2 regions of the Rhodococcus sp. NPDC054953 genome follow, and region 1 is predicted to be linked to the other one. Evidence: riboswitches for the same ligand, from Rfam matches in the RefSeq annotation. Region 1 holds a riboswitch; the other holds the start of a gene.
What was found. A riboswitch is a leader RNA that binds a small molecule or an ion and turns the genes downstream of it on or off. The one in region 1 is predicted to bind cyclic di-AMP.

Region 1 (7,331 bases):
GCAGGTCGATTGAAAAGTTCGCAACCTTGCTCACCACCAGCGTCGAGATCTCCCCGGCCCGGAACGCGTCGAACAGCTGCTCGCGTTCCTTCGTCTTCGTGGACCCCTTGATCACCGGCGCGCCGAGCGCCTCGCCGAGCTCGTCGAGCTGGTCGAGGTAGGCGCCGATCACCAGGGTCGGGGAGTCGGGGTGCCGGCCCAGGATCGACTTCACCACCGCGTTCTTGGTGTGCGCGGTGGAGCACAGCTTGTAGCGTTCCTCCGGTTCGGCGGTCGCGTACGCCATCCGCTCGGCGTCGGTCAGCGTCACCCGGACCTCGACGCAGTCGGCGGGCGCGATCCAGCCCTGCGCCTCGATGTCCTTCCACGGTGCGTCGTACCGCTTCGGCCCGATCAGCGAGAACACGTCGCCCTCCCGGCCGTCCTCCCGGACCAGCGTGGCGGTCAGTCCCAGCCTGCGCCGGGACTGCAGGTCCGCGGTCATCCGGAACACCGGCGCGGGCAGCAGATGCACCTCGTCGTAGATGACCAGGCCCCAGTCCCGGGAGTCGAACAGTTCCAGGTGCTTGTACTCGCCCTTCGACTTGCGGGTGATCACCTGGTAGGTGGCGATGGTGACGGGGCGGATCTCCTTCTTCTCGCCGGAGTACTCGCCGATCTCGTCCTCGGTCAGGGACGTCCGCGCGATCAGTTCCCGCTTCCACTGCCTGCCCGCGACGGTGTTGGTGACCAGGATCAGCGTCGTCGCCTTCGCCTTCGCCATCGCGGCGGCGCCGACCATCGTCTTACCGGCGCCGCACGGCAGCACCACGACGCCGGAGCCGCCCGCCCAGAACGAGTCCGCCGCCATCTCCTGGTAGTCCCGCAGGTGCCAGCCGCCGTCCGCGGACCCGGGAAACCGGCCGTCGTAGTCGAGTTCGATCGGGTGCGCCTCGCCGTCCACATACCCGGCGAGGTCCTCCGCCGGCCAGCCGATCTTGAGCAGCAGCTGCTTGAGGTGGCCGCGTTCGGACGGGTGCACGACGACGGTGTCCTCGTCGACCTGGGCGCCGAGCATCGGGGCGATCTTCTTGTGCCTGCGCACCTCGGTGAGCACCGCCCGGTCCAGGCTGACCAGCACCAGCCCGTGCGCCGGGTTCTTCACCAGCTGCAGCCGCCCGTACCGCGCCATCGTGTCGACGACATCGACCAGCAGCGGCTGCGGCACCGCAAACCGGGAGTAGGTGACGAGGGCGTCGACGACCTGCTCGGCGTCGTGCCCGGCGGCCCGCGCGTTCCACAGGGCGAGGGGGGTGACGCGGTAGGTGTGCACGTGCTCGGGTGCGCGTTCGAGTTCGGCGAACGGCGCGATCGCCTGCCGGGCCCGATCGGCCAGCGGATGGTCGACCTCGAGCAGCAGGGTCTTGTCGGACTGGACGATGAGCGGTCCGTCGGTCACGTGCGCCTCCTAGCGTGGACAACCACTCCATTGTCCACGCTGCGCGGAGGAGGCGGCGTGATCCGTCGTCGCGGGTGCCCGACCGCGCAGGAGCGAGCGGGCCACGGAGGACACGAGATCGCGCATGAACGGGGATCATTCCTCGGCCCACCGAATTCGCGATGTTTTCGGCGAAGGGTCGAGAATATTCACCGCCCGACCGTGAAATCCTGGCGAATTTCCCGCACCCGAATCAGGGCCTCGGAAATTCCGGCCCGGTATCCGGCCTCGCGTTCGGTGTGCCCCGACGTGGCGCCGAGTTCATTATCGAGGCGGTCTCTGATGCGATCAAGTGCCCGAAGTGTCTTCGTTCCGACGGTGCCCCCGGTTTGGGTCGGGTCGGGGACGGTCGCGAGGAGCGAGTCCCTGATGCACTCGTCGAGGACGAAGATTCGCGCCGACACCAGCGCGGCACGGTGGCCGCTGGAGTGGGGATTTGGCTGTGTCTCGTCGTCGGTGCGCGGGGACAGTTGGTGTACGAGGGTGTCGAGGATTCGGGTCGCCGCCGGCGCGGCCGCGTCGTGCTGCACGGTGCTCGTCCGTCAGTGTCGCTTACGTTTCCGGATGAATTCGCCGGAGTCTGCCGCTCGGTCCCGCTTTTCGGCGCGCCGTTCCTTCAAGGATTGAGTGGGTTTTCTTAGGCTCTTGCCCGGTTTCTTGTCGGCCATTGTCGCTCCTGAATTTCGAAGTGGCAATCACTGGGCCCGACCATACGTCATTACTCGGGAAAAGCCAGTCGTGCAGGCAGGCGGCTTTCTCGTTCTCGTGCGGCGTCCCGGTGCTGGTCCGGTCGCCTGGGTCCGGCCGCCTGGGTCCGGCCGCCGAGTGGCCCGGCGGTCGGGCGGCGTGAGTGAACGGATCATTCAGTCGATGTGATCGACTGAACGCTTCCGTTCAGTCGGCGGGTGCGCGGGTGGGCGGGTGGGCGGGGGCGCGGGGTGGGTTAGTCGACGAGTGACACCGACGTCACCCGGTGCAGGGTGAACCGTCGGATCGCGCCGTCGGCGGGGTCGAACGCGTCGAGCTGGCCGCCGCCGACGCTGACTGGGTCGACGATCCGTTCAGTCGCGATGCCCTGTGCGTCGACGTAGCCGATCCGGACGCTGCGCCCGACCTTCACCGCGAGCTGCAGCAGCGCCACCGTCGCGGCACTGCTCGCCCGGCTGCCGTCGGCGCGGACCGCGTCTCCGCGCGGGGTCGACGCGGCGCGCTGTCCGGCCCGCAACTGCCGGACCAGCAGGTCGAGTTGCTCGTCGCTGGGCGGGGCGGGCATCCGGCGCACCGGCCGGGCCCGCCGCTTCGGCACCCGCGCGCCCGCACTCCGCAGATCCACGATGGCGCCCGACGAGTCCTCGCCCGCCGGGGCGAACCCCGCCGCCCGCAGCCGGTCGAGCACCTCGCCCAGCGGAGCCTGCGACACCGCAACAGTCGGGGCGAGGGCCCGCAACGCCAGCGTCTCGGCGACCGTGGAGGACAGCACCTCCGCCAGCGTCGCCGGGTCGTCGCAGCGGACGAACGCCTGCGCGATGCCGACCCGCAGCCTGCCGTGCCTGCGGGCGACATCGTCGATCAGGTACGTCAACGCCTGCGGGACCGGCGTCCGCGAATGCGTGGCGAACAGGGCGTGCAGCTCGGCGGCGGTGCGCCCGGCGTCGAGGGCGCGTCGCACCCCGGCCTCCCCGACCCGGTAGACGGTGGCGGCGCCAGCGGATTCGACGTCGGCGACCAGTGTGATCTCGGCGAGGAGGCCGGGCACCAGCGGCCCGGGCGCGATCACCGTCAGGTCCGCCTGCACCAGCACGTGGTCGATCGGGGTCGGCAGCGCCGCGACCATCTCGGCGAGCACCGACTCCGGTGGGCCGTCGTGCAGCAGGCTGCGCCCCGGCGACGACAGCGCATCCCTGCCGATCAAGCCGACGGCGGCCGCCTCGGTGAGGGTCCGGTCGATCGCGGCGGCGCCGAGCCTGGCCGACCACCGCGGCCGACGCCAGGCCACCACGTCGGCGACCTGGGCGGCGCTCGCCCCGACCCCGGTACCGAGTTCGGCGACGATGTCGAGCAGGAATCGGCGTTCGCGGGGCGCCGCCGACGCGCGCGCCTCGTCGGACAGCGCCGCGATCGGCTTGTCATTCGGGTCCCGCAACCCCACCAGCCACGGCAGGCGCTGCAGGTTCAGCCACACCTGCGCGAGCAGTTGCCACCGATGCGCCGCGGCCGCGTCGAGCCAGCCGTCCGCGGCCGCGGTCGGCGCCCAGTAGTCCTCGCCGGTGTCGGCGGCGGGCGGCGGGTCGGGGAGACCGCTGGAGATCAGGCCCGCCCCGGCCTGCAACTCAAGCAGCAGCGCGAGCCGCGACTCGTCGACGCCGACGATCTTGGCCAGCCTGCGGATCTCCCGGACGCCGAGTCCGCCGGCCCGGAGGCTGGGCGCGGGGTGGTCGCCGAGCGCAACGAGGAGGCGCTCGCAGTGCCGGAGCAGTTCCAGCGCCTCGCCCGCGGCCGCGGCGTTTACCTCGGCGATCCGGTGTTTGCTGCCGCGGATCGTCGGCGGGGTCAGCGTGGTCGGGTCGGTGATGGTCTCGCCGCGCAACGCCTGCCCCACCTGGACGGGCAGTTCGACGGTCTGCTCGTCCCGCCAGGACAGTAGGCCCGCCGCGAGCAGCCGCTGCACGGGCCGATCCGGTGGGGTGCCCGGCGCGGCGTCACGGGTCCGGCCGACCGGGGAACTGTGCGCGAGGGTGTCCAGCAGTCGTCGCTCGTCCACGGTCAGCGCGTCGAGCGCGGCGGTGATCTGGTCGGGTGTCAGGGCCGTCGTTGCCGGGTCCAGCCGCCACGAGAGGGCCTCGACGGCCGCCGGGGTCACCCGCAACACCGTCGTCCCCCACACCAGGGCCCGCTGCCGCAGCGCGGCAAGGGCACGGTCAACGGCCCGGGCGGGTGCCCGCCCGGCCACCGCGTCCGCGAGCTGGTCCCGCCGCACCCCGGCCGCCGTCGCGCCGTCGCGGCCGAGCAACCCGAGCAGGGTGAGTTCGAGCACGTCGAGGTCGTCGGCGACGCGAAGCACCGAGACGCGCTGCTCCGCCCGGGACGCCAGCACCGTCAGGGTCGACGGGGGCGGGACGGCCAGGTCGGGGCGCAGCCGCAGCAGGTCTGCCAGCTCGGCGTCGGTGCGGGTGGCGAGCCAGGACGCGAGGCTGTCGGGGGCGGCGTCGGTGTCGGTCATCGCATCCAACATTAGTGACCTGGGCTGTACGGGATACGAGGTCGATGTCAAAATGGCCTCGTGGCTAACAATGCGAGCAAGCGATACGTCGACAACGGCTGGCCGGAGCACGTCAAGGAGGGCGACCACGCGGTCACCGAGCTCTCGTCGACGCGGTCCGGTGGGCTCTCCCCGTTCGGTGAGGAGACCGAGTTCCCGCGGCCGGTGTCCGAGCTGCCCTACGTCCATCCCGTCACCGTCATCAACCGCTGACGCCAAGGCGAGCAGCAGAAAGGCCCCGCACCGGTTTGGTGCGGGGCCTTTCTCGTGCACTGGCTAGCGCTGTGCGACCAGCGGCGCGTAGGTCTTGAGGAAGTCGATGACCTGCGGGTTGAGCTTCGCCTGCTCGTACAGGGACTCGACCTGCGGGTCGACGGCGATGCCCCGGGCCTTCACGGCCTGCAGGGTGCTGTCGAGCCGGTCGAACACATCGGCGGTGCCGTCGGTGGTGGGGATGCTGGTGACGTCGGGGGCCTCCGCGGCGGGCGCCGGCGCGGGGGTCTCGGCCGCGGCGGCCGGAGCGCTGCGCTGCGTCGGCGCGCTGGCCAGCCCGAGGCTGGACGAGCAGGACGGCCAGGCGCCCCACCCCTGCGAGGCGAGGACCTTCTCGGCGACGGCGATCTGCTGCTCGCGGCTGGCCTGGTTGGCGGTGGCCGCGTACTCGCCGCCGCCGTGGGAGGTCCACGTGCTGGGGGAGAACTGCAGCCCGCCGTGGTAGCCGTTGCCGGTGTTGATCGACCAGTTGCCGCCTGCCTCGCACTGCGCGAGACGGTCCCAGTCGGAGTCGGGGGCAGCGCTTGCGGGGGCCGCGAAGGCCGCGCCGGCAGCGCCGAAGACTGCGGTGGTGACGACGACCTTGGCTGCCGTCTTGCGGGTGTTCGTGGGCTTGCGATGGCGTCCAGCACTCATGGGGTTTTCCTCTCCGCACGCGCCTGCGAGGTCAGCTGTCGGGTTCGGGCTGAGAGGTCGCCCGGCCGTGTTCGCTCCGTGACCGGCGCAAACAGCGGCTTCACCCCAAGGGAGGCCTGGTGCATGCCTCCCGGTGTCCACTGGGGACGTGGGTCCCCCGTCCTTGTCCCTGGGTTGATCTGTGGGAATCCGTTCCGCGGGACAAGGTTTGGCGCGGCGGTTCGGACTGGCCGGAACACCGACCGGTGACGACCGTACGTGGCCGATCGCGGTGAGTCATCTCCTACGGGAACGGCGTGTTTCCCGCGGTTTCGGCCGACCGCACCGGCGTCTGTGCAGGTCAGCTGGTTGCGGCTCGGTCGAGACCCGGCTGTGACCCAACCGTTATGTGAGGCAGATCACATGGCTCCGCTGGTGTTTTCGGACCCGCCGCGGGGCCGGTCCGCGCCAACGCGACCAGGGTGGTCGCCGCGATCACCACGAACAGCAACGGGTACACCGCGGCGAAGATCGGTGCCAGCGCCGCGGGCGCAGGCACCATGAACAGCCCGATCCCGTACACGCCGTCCGGGAACCCGTGCGCCCAGATCAGTAGCGGAAGCGCGAGCGCGGCAGGCAGCAACCAGGCCACCGCGCGGCCGCTGCGCAACGCCCGATCCATCGCCAGGATCAGCAACGGCACGAACCACACCCAGTGGTGCCCCCACGAGAACGGCGAGACCGCGCACGACGTCAGGCCGCACAGCGTCACCGCGAGCAGCGCGTGCCCGCGCCGGTGCGCGAGGAGAGCCGCGGCAAGGCCGAGTCCGGCGAGGGCGACCGCGACACCGAGCCACAGCAGCCGCGGCGGCTCGGCAAGATGCAGCCACCGCGCCAGCACCCCCGAGGCGGATTGATTCGCAGGCCACGCCGTCTCGCCGATCCGCGTCGAATGCCAGATCACCCCGGTCCAGTAGGCCCGCGAATCGGAGAAGATCACCACACACCCGACCGCGACCGTCGCCGCGAAGCCCGCCACCGCGGTCGCCGCGGCCCGCCACTGCCGGGTGAGTAGCAGATGCACAACGAACAGCGCGGGCGTGAGCTTGATCCCGGCCGCGATGCCCACCCCGATGCCGCGCAGCCTGCTGCCGTCGGGCCTGCCGAGATCCCACACGATCAGCAGCATCAGCAGCAGGTTCACCTGACCCAGCCAGATCGTCGTCCGCACCGGCTCGATGACGCTCAGGACCACGGTCAGCAATCCGGTGGCGACGTACAGGGTGCGGTTGGCGCGGTACCCGAGCTGCCGCCAGCACAGCAGCACCACCAGGTACAGGGCCACGAAGTTCACCAGGTAGCCGAGCAGCGTCGTCATCTCCGGCGAGAACAGGCGCAGCGGCGCGAAGATCACCGCGGAGAACGGCGGGTACGTCCACCACATGCCGCCGTGCAGCGCGTGGTCGTAGAGACCGGCATCGGTCAGGACGGTGGCGCCGCCACTGCGATAGACGAGCAGGTCGAGACCGTTGCGGAAGAACCCCCACAGCGGCTGCCCCAGCGGAATCACCCGGTCGTGCGCGACGACGGTGGCGGCGGCAAGGACGGCGAGGACACCGAGAAACCATGGGCGCGCGGGGAGCGTCCGCCCGGCGCCGGTGCTCGAGGTCCGCTCCGCGTCCGCACTGGAGGGCCGCCCCGCGTCCG
Region 2 (7,331 bases), on a different contig from region 1:
CCGCGAGCCAGGACCCCCACTGCCCAACCAGTTCCCGGCTGTCGATTCCGAGGGTCCGTTCGATCCGCTCGTCGGCAACCGGCGCCTCGACGGGTCCCGCCGCCAGTTCCCGGTACAGCGACCGCAGCCGGTCCTCCCCGAACTGGTCCGCGATGAACGCCGCCACCGTCCACGCCGATTCGTATGCGACCGTTGCGCGTTCACCACCTGCCGCGAAGTCCGCGTCGGCGGGCAGTCGGTCCGGGGGTCCGTGCATCGCGACGGCGGCGGACACGGTCGGAGCGACCGCATGGACGTCGACACCGGAGCCGCGGTGTCCGACGTAGTCCGCAAACCCCTCCAGCATCCACATCGGCGACCCGTCGAGGGTGTCGGCCCGGGTGGCGATGTGGGTGAGTTCGTGACGCAGCACCGACCGCCGGGCCCCCTCGGTCAGGCGGTTGCCCGCGGTGGGGCTGAACACGACCCGCTGCCCGGTGACGGCACCGGAGTCCGGCGCGACCGCATCGGAGGTCGCGACGGCCGCGATGTCGGCGCCGCTGTGCTCGGTGCCGACCTGCGCGGCGAACTCGTCCTGCTCGGCGGTCACCAGCACCACCGCTCGGCGGGACCAGTTCGGACCCCACATTTCGGTGACGGCGGGCACCGCCGCCACGAGGTCGGCGGCGACCGCGTCGACCCGCTCGTCCTGCCACGGATGGCCGATGACCACCGATGTCCCGCCGTCGGTCTGCACGGTCCGGACGGTCACCGGGCCGAAATCCCAGGGCCCACGCCAGGTTCGGCGGTCGTACTCCGGGAGCGGACGGTCGGAGACGAGTTTCCACTGCTCGCCGCGCCGCGCCACCACCAACGCCACCGGCTTGCGGGTCGGCCCAAGATCGGCGCCCGCGATCGCGTAGCGCAGATACACCTGCGGCGCCCACACATCGGTGGCCTGCAGTTGCTCGGCGAGGTCGGTCGGCACCGGCGTTTCCGGGCCGCGGCCGATCTCGTACCCGAAGTCGGCCAGCGGCACCGCGGCCAGCGCGTGCATCCTCCGCACCTCGGAGGGCAGGAATTCGGGCATCGCGCCCGGGTCGAACAGCGCGGCGAGCGCGGGCTCGTCCCCGGCGCGGACGGCCGCCGACCATCGGTCCAGCAGGTCGCGGACCCCGGTGCGGCGCGCCTCCTCGAACGGGTTGGCCTGCTCCGCGGTTGGCGCCTGCTGCGATTCGACGGAGGGCTGCTGCAGCACCAGGCCGGCCGCGCCAGCGACGACGGTCAGCAACCCGGCCAGCGCCAGCGCCTCCCAGGTCCGGATCGTGCGGCGAGCCGGCCGCGGCGCGTCCCCCCGTTCGATGATCAGTACCGGCGCGCGCCGTAGAACGGGTACGCGTCGACCGGCGCCACCTTCACCGGGACGCCGAAGGTGGAGGCGTGCACGATGTTCCCGTTGCCCGTGTACATCCCCACGTGCGAGGCGTCGGAGTAGTAGAGCACCAGGTCGCCCGGCTGCAGGTTCTCCTTGCGGACGGGGGTTCCGCCCGCGGCCTGCGCCTGACTCGAGCGGGGCAGGACCTTGCCGATCTGCTTGTACGCCCACACCATCAGGCCCGAGCAGTCGTAGCCGTCGGGTCCGGTCGCGCCCCACACGTAGGGCTTGCCGACCTGGGTGAGCGCCGCCTGCACGGCACTGGAGTTCGCGCCGGGGACCAGGCCGGCGAGGACCGTCGACGGGTCGAAGCCGGGCGGGAACGCGGACCCGGCGAGGGTGTCCTTCTCCGCGCTGGTCAGATCCGCGAACGCGGCCGTGACCTGGGATATCTGGCCCTGCAGGTCGCTCTGGGTTCGCTGCAGGTCGTCGCTGATCGAGCGGGCGTGCTCGGTGGCCGTCCTCGCGTCGTCCGCGGATTGCCGGGACGACTCCTCCGCGGCGACCGCGGCGTCGCTCGCCTCGGTGAACTCGCGGACCTGCGCGGCGGTGTCCGCGGAGAGCACGCTGAGCGTCGACATCTGGTCGAGGAGCTGCTGCGGCGAGTCCGACACCATCACCGCGAACAGCCGGTTGACGCGGCCGCCCTGATAGTTGGCGACGGTGAGCCGGTCCACCGCGGGCTGGAACCGGGCCATCGTCGCCCTGGCCTCGTCGAGACGGCGCAGGTCCTGCTCGTGCCGGGCCTCGGCGTCGCGCTGCACGGACAGCTTGGAGTCGAGGTCGATCTGCGCGTTGTGCATCGCCTCGGTGGTCTGTTCGGCCTTGCGGGACAGGTCCGCGAGCCGCTCGAGCGCGGCCGTCGGGTTGTCGATCGCGGGGTCGGCCACCGCGGGCCCGGTGCCCGCCGCGACGAGAACGAGTGAAAGCAGCCCGGTTGCGATCGCGGTAGACCGCGTCCTCAGTGACGCCACGTGCCGGGTGCTCCTGTTCTTTTCTTCACCGAAAGGTCTCGGCAAGGTTACGGAACGGCCCGCCGTGATGTCCACCCCGGTGTTCCGGACATTCCGCCCGCCGGTGACCCACCCCCGCATACGCCGACGGGCCCGCCGATCCGGTGTGGATCGACGGGCCCGTCGGCGGCTGGGCCGCCACGCTTCTTCCCCGAGCGTGGCGAGCGGCGATGTCAGTAGCGGCGGGCGCCGTCCATCGGCATCGAGGCGATCGGGGCGCGCTTGACCGGGGTGCCGGAGGTGGCGGCGTGGATGACCTCACCGTTGCCCGCGTAGATCCCCGAGTGCGATCCGCCGTAGAAGGACACGACGTCACCGGGCTGCAGCGCGTTGGTGGCCACCGGCGTTCCCGCTGCCGCCTGGTCGTAGCTGGTGCGCGGCAGGTTCAGGCCCGCCTGCTTGAAGGCCCACTGGATCAGGCCGGAGCAGTCGAAGGCGTCCGGGCCTGCGGCACCCCACACGTACGGCGAGCCAATCTTGCTGGCTGCCGCCTCGACGGCCTTCTGGCCTGCGGTGAGAATGGGGGCAGGGGCGGGCGCGGGGGCACCGGGGAGGACCGGGAGCTGCGGGAGCCCGGGGATCTCGATGGTCTGCGCGGGAACGCCGGGGATGTCGAAGGTGCCGACGCCGGGAACCGTGACGGGCTCGGCAAGGGCGGGCGCCGCGGAGGCGGTGATCGCGCCGACGGCGAGAATGCCTGCGACGGCGACGCGCCGGGCCTTGATGATCGGTGTTGCCACGAAAGGAGGGGCCTTTCTTCCATTCTGCCGCCGACCGGGTTAGCTGACGGGTTCGGGCTGGGAAGATCAGCCCTACCCGGCGGCGCGCGGCTGCGCTCCGACGGGATTCACCCCAGTGGAAACGTGGGTCCCCGATTCGATTCCCTTGCGGGCCATCGATTAGGCGGTACCTCGCGATGCTGCGCCGGTGTGGCGCGGCAAGACTCCGCAAGGTCTCAACGAGATTACGAAAGGCCCCCGCCGCTGTCGATTCGATCGGGCGAGCAAACCGGACAATTGTCGCGTTTCGCCCACCAACCGACCGTCCGGCCCGATCTTGATCACAAACCGATAACGACCACCTGGTCTGTGTTCACCCGCCGCCTGCCGCGGACCCGGCGACGACGCCCGTCACCCGCACCAGCACGGTTCGTTCGTCCAGTTCAGTACCCTGCGGGCGATCACAACCGACCACTCGGTCGGCGCGGGGCCGCCCGCCGCATGGAGCCCGCAACCCGGTAGCGACATCCGCCGGGCGGGACGGCGGCGCCGACCCGACGCCGACGGCAAATCCGGATTCGTGTGACGCTCGTCTCAACACGGCCGGAACGGCGTGTCGGCGGGCCTGTCGGTGCCGCCGCCTAGCCTCGGCCAGGTGAGTTCCCGTGACGCCGCACACCAGCTGACGTTCGACGAGCTGGACACCCCGCTGCGGGACACCACCTTCGTCGTCGTCGACCTCGAGACCACCGGCAGCAGCGCAGGCGAGGACGCCATCACCGAGATCGGCGCGGTCAAGATCCGCGGCGGTGAGGTGATCGGCGAACTCGGCACCCTCGTCGACCCCGGTCGCACCGTGCCCCCGTACATCGTCCAGCTCACCGGCATCACCTCCGCGATGCTCGTCGACGCCCCGCGCATCGAGCGGGTGCTGCCCAGCTTCCTCGAGTTCGCCCGCGGCGCCGTCCTCGTCGCCCACAACGCACCGTTCGACGTCGGATTCCTGAAGGCCGCGGCGTCGCGGCTCGACCTCGCCTGGCCGCCGTTCCAGGTGCTGTGCACGGTCAAGCTCGCCCGCCGGGTGCTGTCCAGGGAGGAGGCGCCGTCGGTGAAGCTGTCCGCCCTTGCCGACCTGTTCCAGGTCACCACCCGACCCACGCACCGGGCCCTCGACGACGCCCGCGCCACCGTCGACGTTCTGCACGCCCTGATCGAGCGGGTCGGCAACCTCGGCGTGCACAGCTATCCCGAGCTCGTCGATTACCTGCCCAACGTGTCGGCGGCCCAACGGGGCAAGCGGGGGCTCGCCGCGCACCTGCCCCGCACCCCCGGCGTCTATCTGTTCCGCGGCCCCTCCGACGAGGTCCTCTACGTCGGCACCGCCGTGAACCTGCAGCGCCGGGTCCGCGGCTACTTCACCGGATCCGAGACCCGTGCCCGGATGAAGGAGATGGTGGCCCTCGCCACCCGCGTCGACCACGTCGAGTGCGCGCACGGGCTTGAGGCCGCGGTGCGCGAACTGCGCCTGCTCGCCGCGCACGCCCCGCCCTACAACCGCCGCTCGAAGTTCCCGAAACGCGCGTGGTGGATCACCATGACCGAGGAACCGTTTCCCCGGTTCTCGATCACGCGGACGCCGCGACCCGACGCCCTCGGCCCGTTCACGAGCCGCACCGACGCCGCCGACGTGGCAGCCACGATCGCCGAAGCATGCCGAATCCGCAGCTGCACCAAAAAGATTCGACCCGATCAGCTGCACGGGGCGGACTGCCCGGACGCGGCGGTCGGCGGCTGCCCGGCCGGCGGGGAGCCGCAGGACCCGGCCGGGTACGGCGCGGCCGTCGACGCCGCCCGCGCCCTCATCCGCGGCGCCGACGACACCGCCCTGCACCGGCTGCGCGCCCGGATCGACCACCTCGCGACCACCGAACTGTTCGAGAGCGCCGCCCGGCAGCGGGACCGCACCGCCGCCCTCGGCACGGCGCTGCGCCGCTGCCAACGGCTCGCCGCGGTCGCCGCCGTCGACGAACTGATCGCGGCCCGCCCCCGCGACGGCGGCGGCTGGGAGTTCGCGGTGATCCGCAGCGGCAGGCTCGCCTCCGCGGGTGTCGCGCAGCGGGGCGTCCCGCCGATGCCGGTGGTGGACGCCCTGACGCTGTCCGCGGAGACGGTGCTGCCCGACCCGTCGCCGCTGCGTGGCGCGACGGCAGGGGAGGTCGGGTTGATCGCGTCCTGGCTCGACGGCCCCGGCGTTCGGATCGTCCGCACCAGCCACGGGTACGCCGAACCCGCGCACGGTGCAGGCGCGTGGCAGCAGTGGTGCGCGCTCGCGCGGGGCGCGGCGTCCTAGGCTGAGGACCACCCACCCCTATTAGTAAGGAGCGAGATGATCAACGCCATCGTCCTCATTCACGCCGAGGCGAACCGCATCCCCGAGACCGCGCAGGCCGTCGCCGACATCACCGGGGTGTCCGAGGTGTACTCGTGCGCGGGCGACGTCGATCTGATCGCGATCGTCAAGGTCCGCGACCACGAGCAGATCGCCGATGTGGTGACGGGCTCGATCAACAAGGTGGACGGGGTGCTGCGCACCACCACCCACATCGCGTTCCGTTCCTATGCGAGCGCGGACGTCGAGGCCGCCTTCTCCATCGGCGAGTGACACCGGCCTGCGCCGCCGCCGCGCCTCGGCGCGGGCTGGCGGTCAGCCGGCGAGGCGGGTACTGACCGCGACCCAGCGGTCCAGCAACGCCGCGGCGGCGCCGCTGTCGATGACCTCGACGGCCCTGCCCATCCCCGCACGCAGGGCCTCGGTCAGGTCGCCGCCCAGGCCGCGATGGGCGGCGATCGCGGCACCCGCATTGAGCACGACAGCGTCGTGCACGGCGCCGCGGTCACCGGCAAGGACCGCCCGCGCGATCACCGCGTTCGCCTCGGCGTCCCCACCCCGCAGGGCGTCCAGCGGCACCCGGGCCACCCCGACCGCGGTCGGATCGATCCGGTCCTCGCGCACCTTCCCACCCTCGACGACGAACACGGTGCTGGTGGTCGAGGTGGTGATCTCGTCCAGTCCGTCGTCGCCGCGGACCACCAGCGCCGTCACCCCGCGCTCGGCGAGCACGCCGGCGACCACCGGCTGCAGGTCCGCGAACGCGCACCCGATCAGGCCGGCGCGGGGGCGGGCCGGGTTGGTCAACGGTCCGAGCACGTTAAACACCGTCGGGATGCCGATCTCCTTGCGGGGACCGGACGTGAACCGGAACGCCGGATGGAACGTCGGCGCGAAGCAGAAGCCGATCCCCACCTCACGCACGCACGCCGCGACCGCGGCCGGGTCCAGGCTGATCCGGACACCGAGCGCCTCGAGCACGTCCGCACCGCCGCTCTTCGACGACGCGGCCCGGTTGCCGTGCTTGACGACCCGCACCCCGGCCGCCGCGACCACCACCGACGCCATCGTCGAGATGTTCACGGTGTGCTGCCGGTCGCCGCCGGTACCGACGATGTCGACGGCATCGGAATCGACGTCGAGGGGACGGGCGTGCGCGAGCATCGCATCCGCGATCCCCCGCACCTCGGACGGCGTGGGGCCCTTCATCTTCAGCGCGATGCCGAACGCCGCGATCTGGGCGGAGGTGGCGTTGTCGGACATGATCTCGCCCATCGCCCACGAGGCGGTGGCCGCATCGAGATCGCGTCCGTCCGTCAGAGCGCCGAGCACCTCGGGCCACGTCCCCATTCCAACCGCCTCTTCGTCGTCGCTGTGATCCGGGGTGCAGCTTATGACGTCGTCCCGGCCGGGAACGACCGGCGGTGGCCGGTGGTCACCCGACCGCGGCGACGACCCGGGTCGCCAGGTCGTGCACCCGCTCGCACGGGTCGAACGGGATCGGCCCGCTCGCCTCGGCGGCGGCGTCGAGCTTCTTGGGATGGACCTCGACGTCGATCAGGTGCCCGTTCCACTCCCCGGCCGGCTCCGACGGCCGGTAGGTGAGGTTCACCCCGCAGTACCGGGGCCGCTCCCATTGGCCCGGATCGGGGACGCCGTCGGACGACTCGATCCCGGTCAGGCCTGCCAGCGTGATCGGCCGCGCGCCGTCGTACAGCGCCTGCTCGGGGTTGAGGCTGAACAGCACCTCGACCTCCACCCGATACGCCTCGCCGTCCCTGGTGAGGCCGTACCCG

Region 2: another riboswitch for cyclic di-AMP. It lies ahead of ACWF62_RS16570 (NlpC/P60 family protein); the one in region 1 lies ahead of ACWF62_RS15345 (transglycosylase family protein).

What each region holds. Positions count from the first base shown of each region.
Region 1 covers NZ_JBSGXD010000022.1:18,312-25,642, forward strand. The annotation lists gene ACWF62_RS15325 (DNA repair helicase XPB) at 1-1,438, opposite strand, end outside; gene ACWF62_RS15330 (hypothetical protein) at 1,600-2,118, shown strand; gene ACWF62_RS15335 (helicase-associated domain-containing protein) at 2,421-4,697, opposite strand; gene ACWF62_RS15340 (hypothetical protein) at 4,758-4,949, shown strand; gene ACWF62_RS15345 (transglycosylase family protein) at 5,013-5,645, opposite strand; cyclic di-AMP (ydaO/yuaA leader) riboswitch at 5,650-5,836, opposite strand; gene ACWF62_RS15350 (glycosyltransferase 87 family protein) at 5,986-7,331, opposite strand, start outside.
Region 2 covers NZ_JBSGXD010000025.1:34,158-41,488, forward strand. The annotation lists gene ACWF62_RS16560 (peptidase MA family metallohydrolase) at 1-1,270, opposite strand, end outside; gene ACWF62_RS16565 (C40 family peptidase) at 1,345-2,388, opposite strand; gene ACWF62_RS16570 (NlpC/P60 family protein) at 2,601-3,167, opposite strand; cyclic di-AMP (ydaO/yuaA leader) riboswitch at 3,180-3,343, opposite strand; gene ACWF62_RS16575 (DEDD exonuclease domain-containing protein) at 3,802-5,496, shown strand; gene ACWF62_RS16580 (Lrp/AsnC family transcriptional regulator) at 5,533-5,808, shown strand; gene trpD (anthranilate phosphoribosyltransferase) at 5,851-6,885, opposite strand; gene ACWF62_RS16590 (hypothetical protein) at 6,971-7,331, opposite strand, start outside.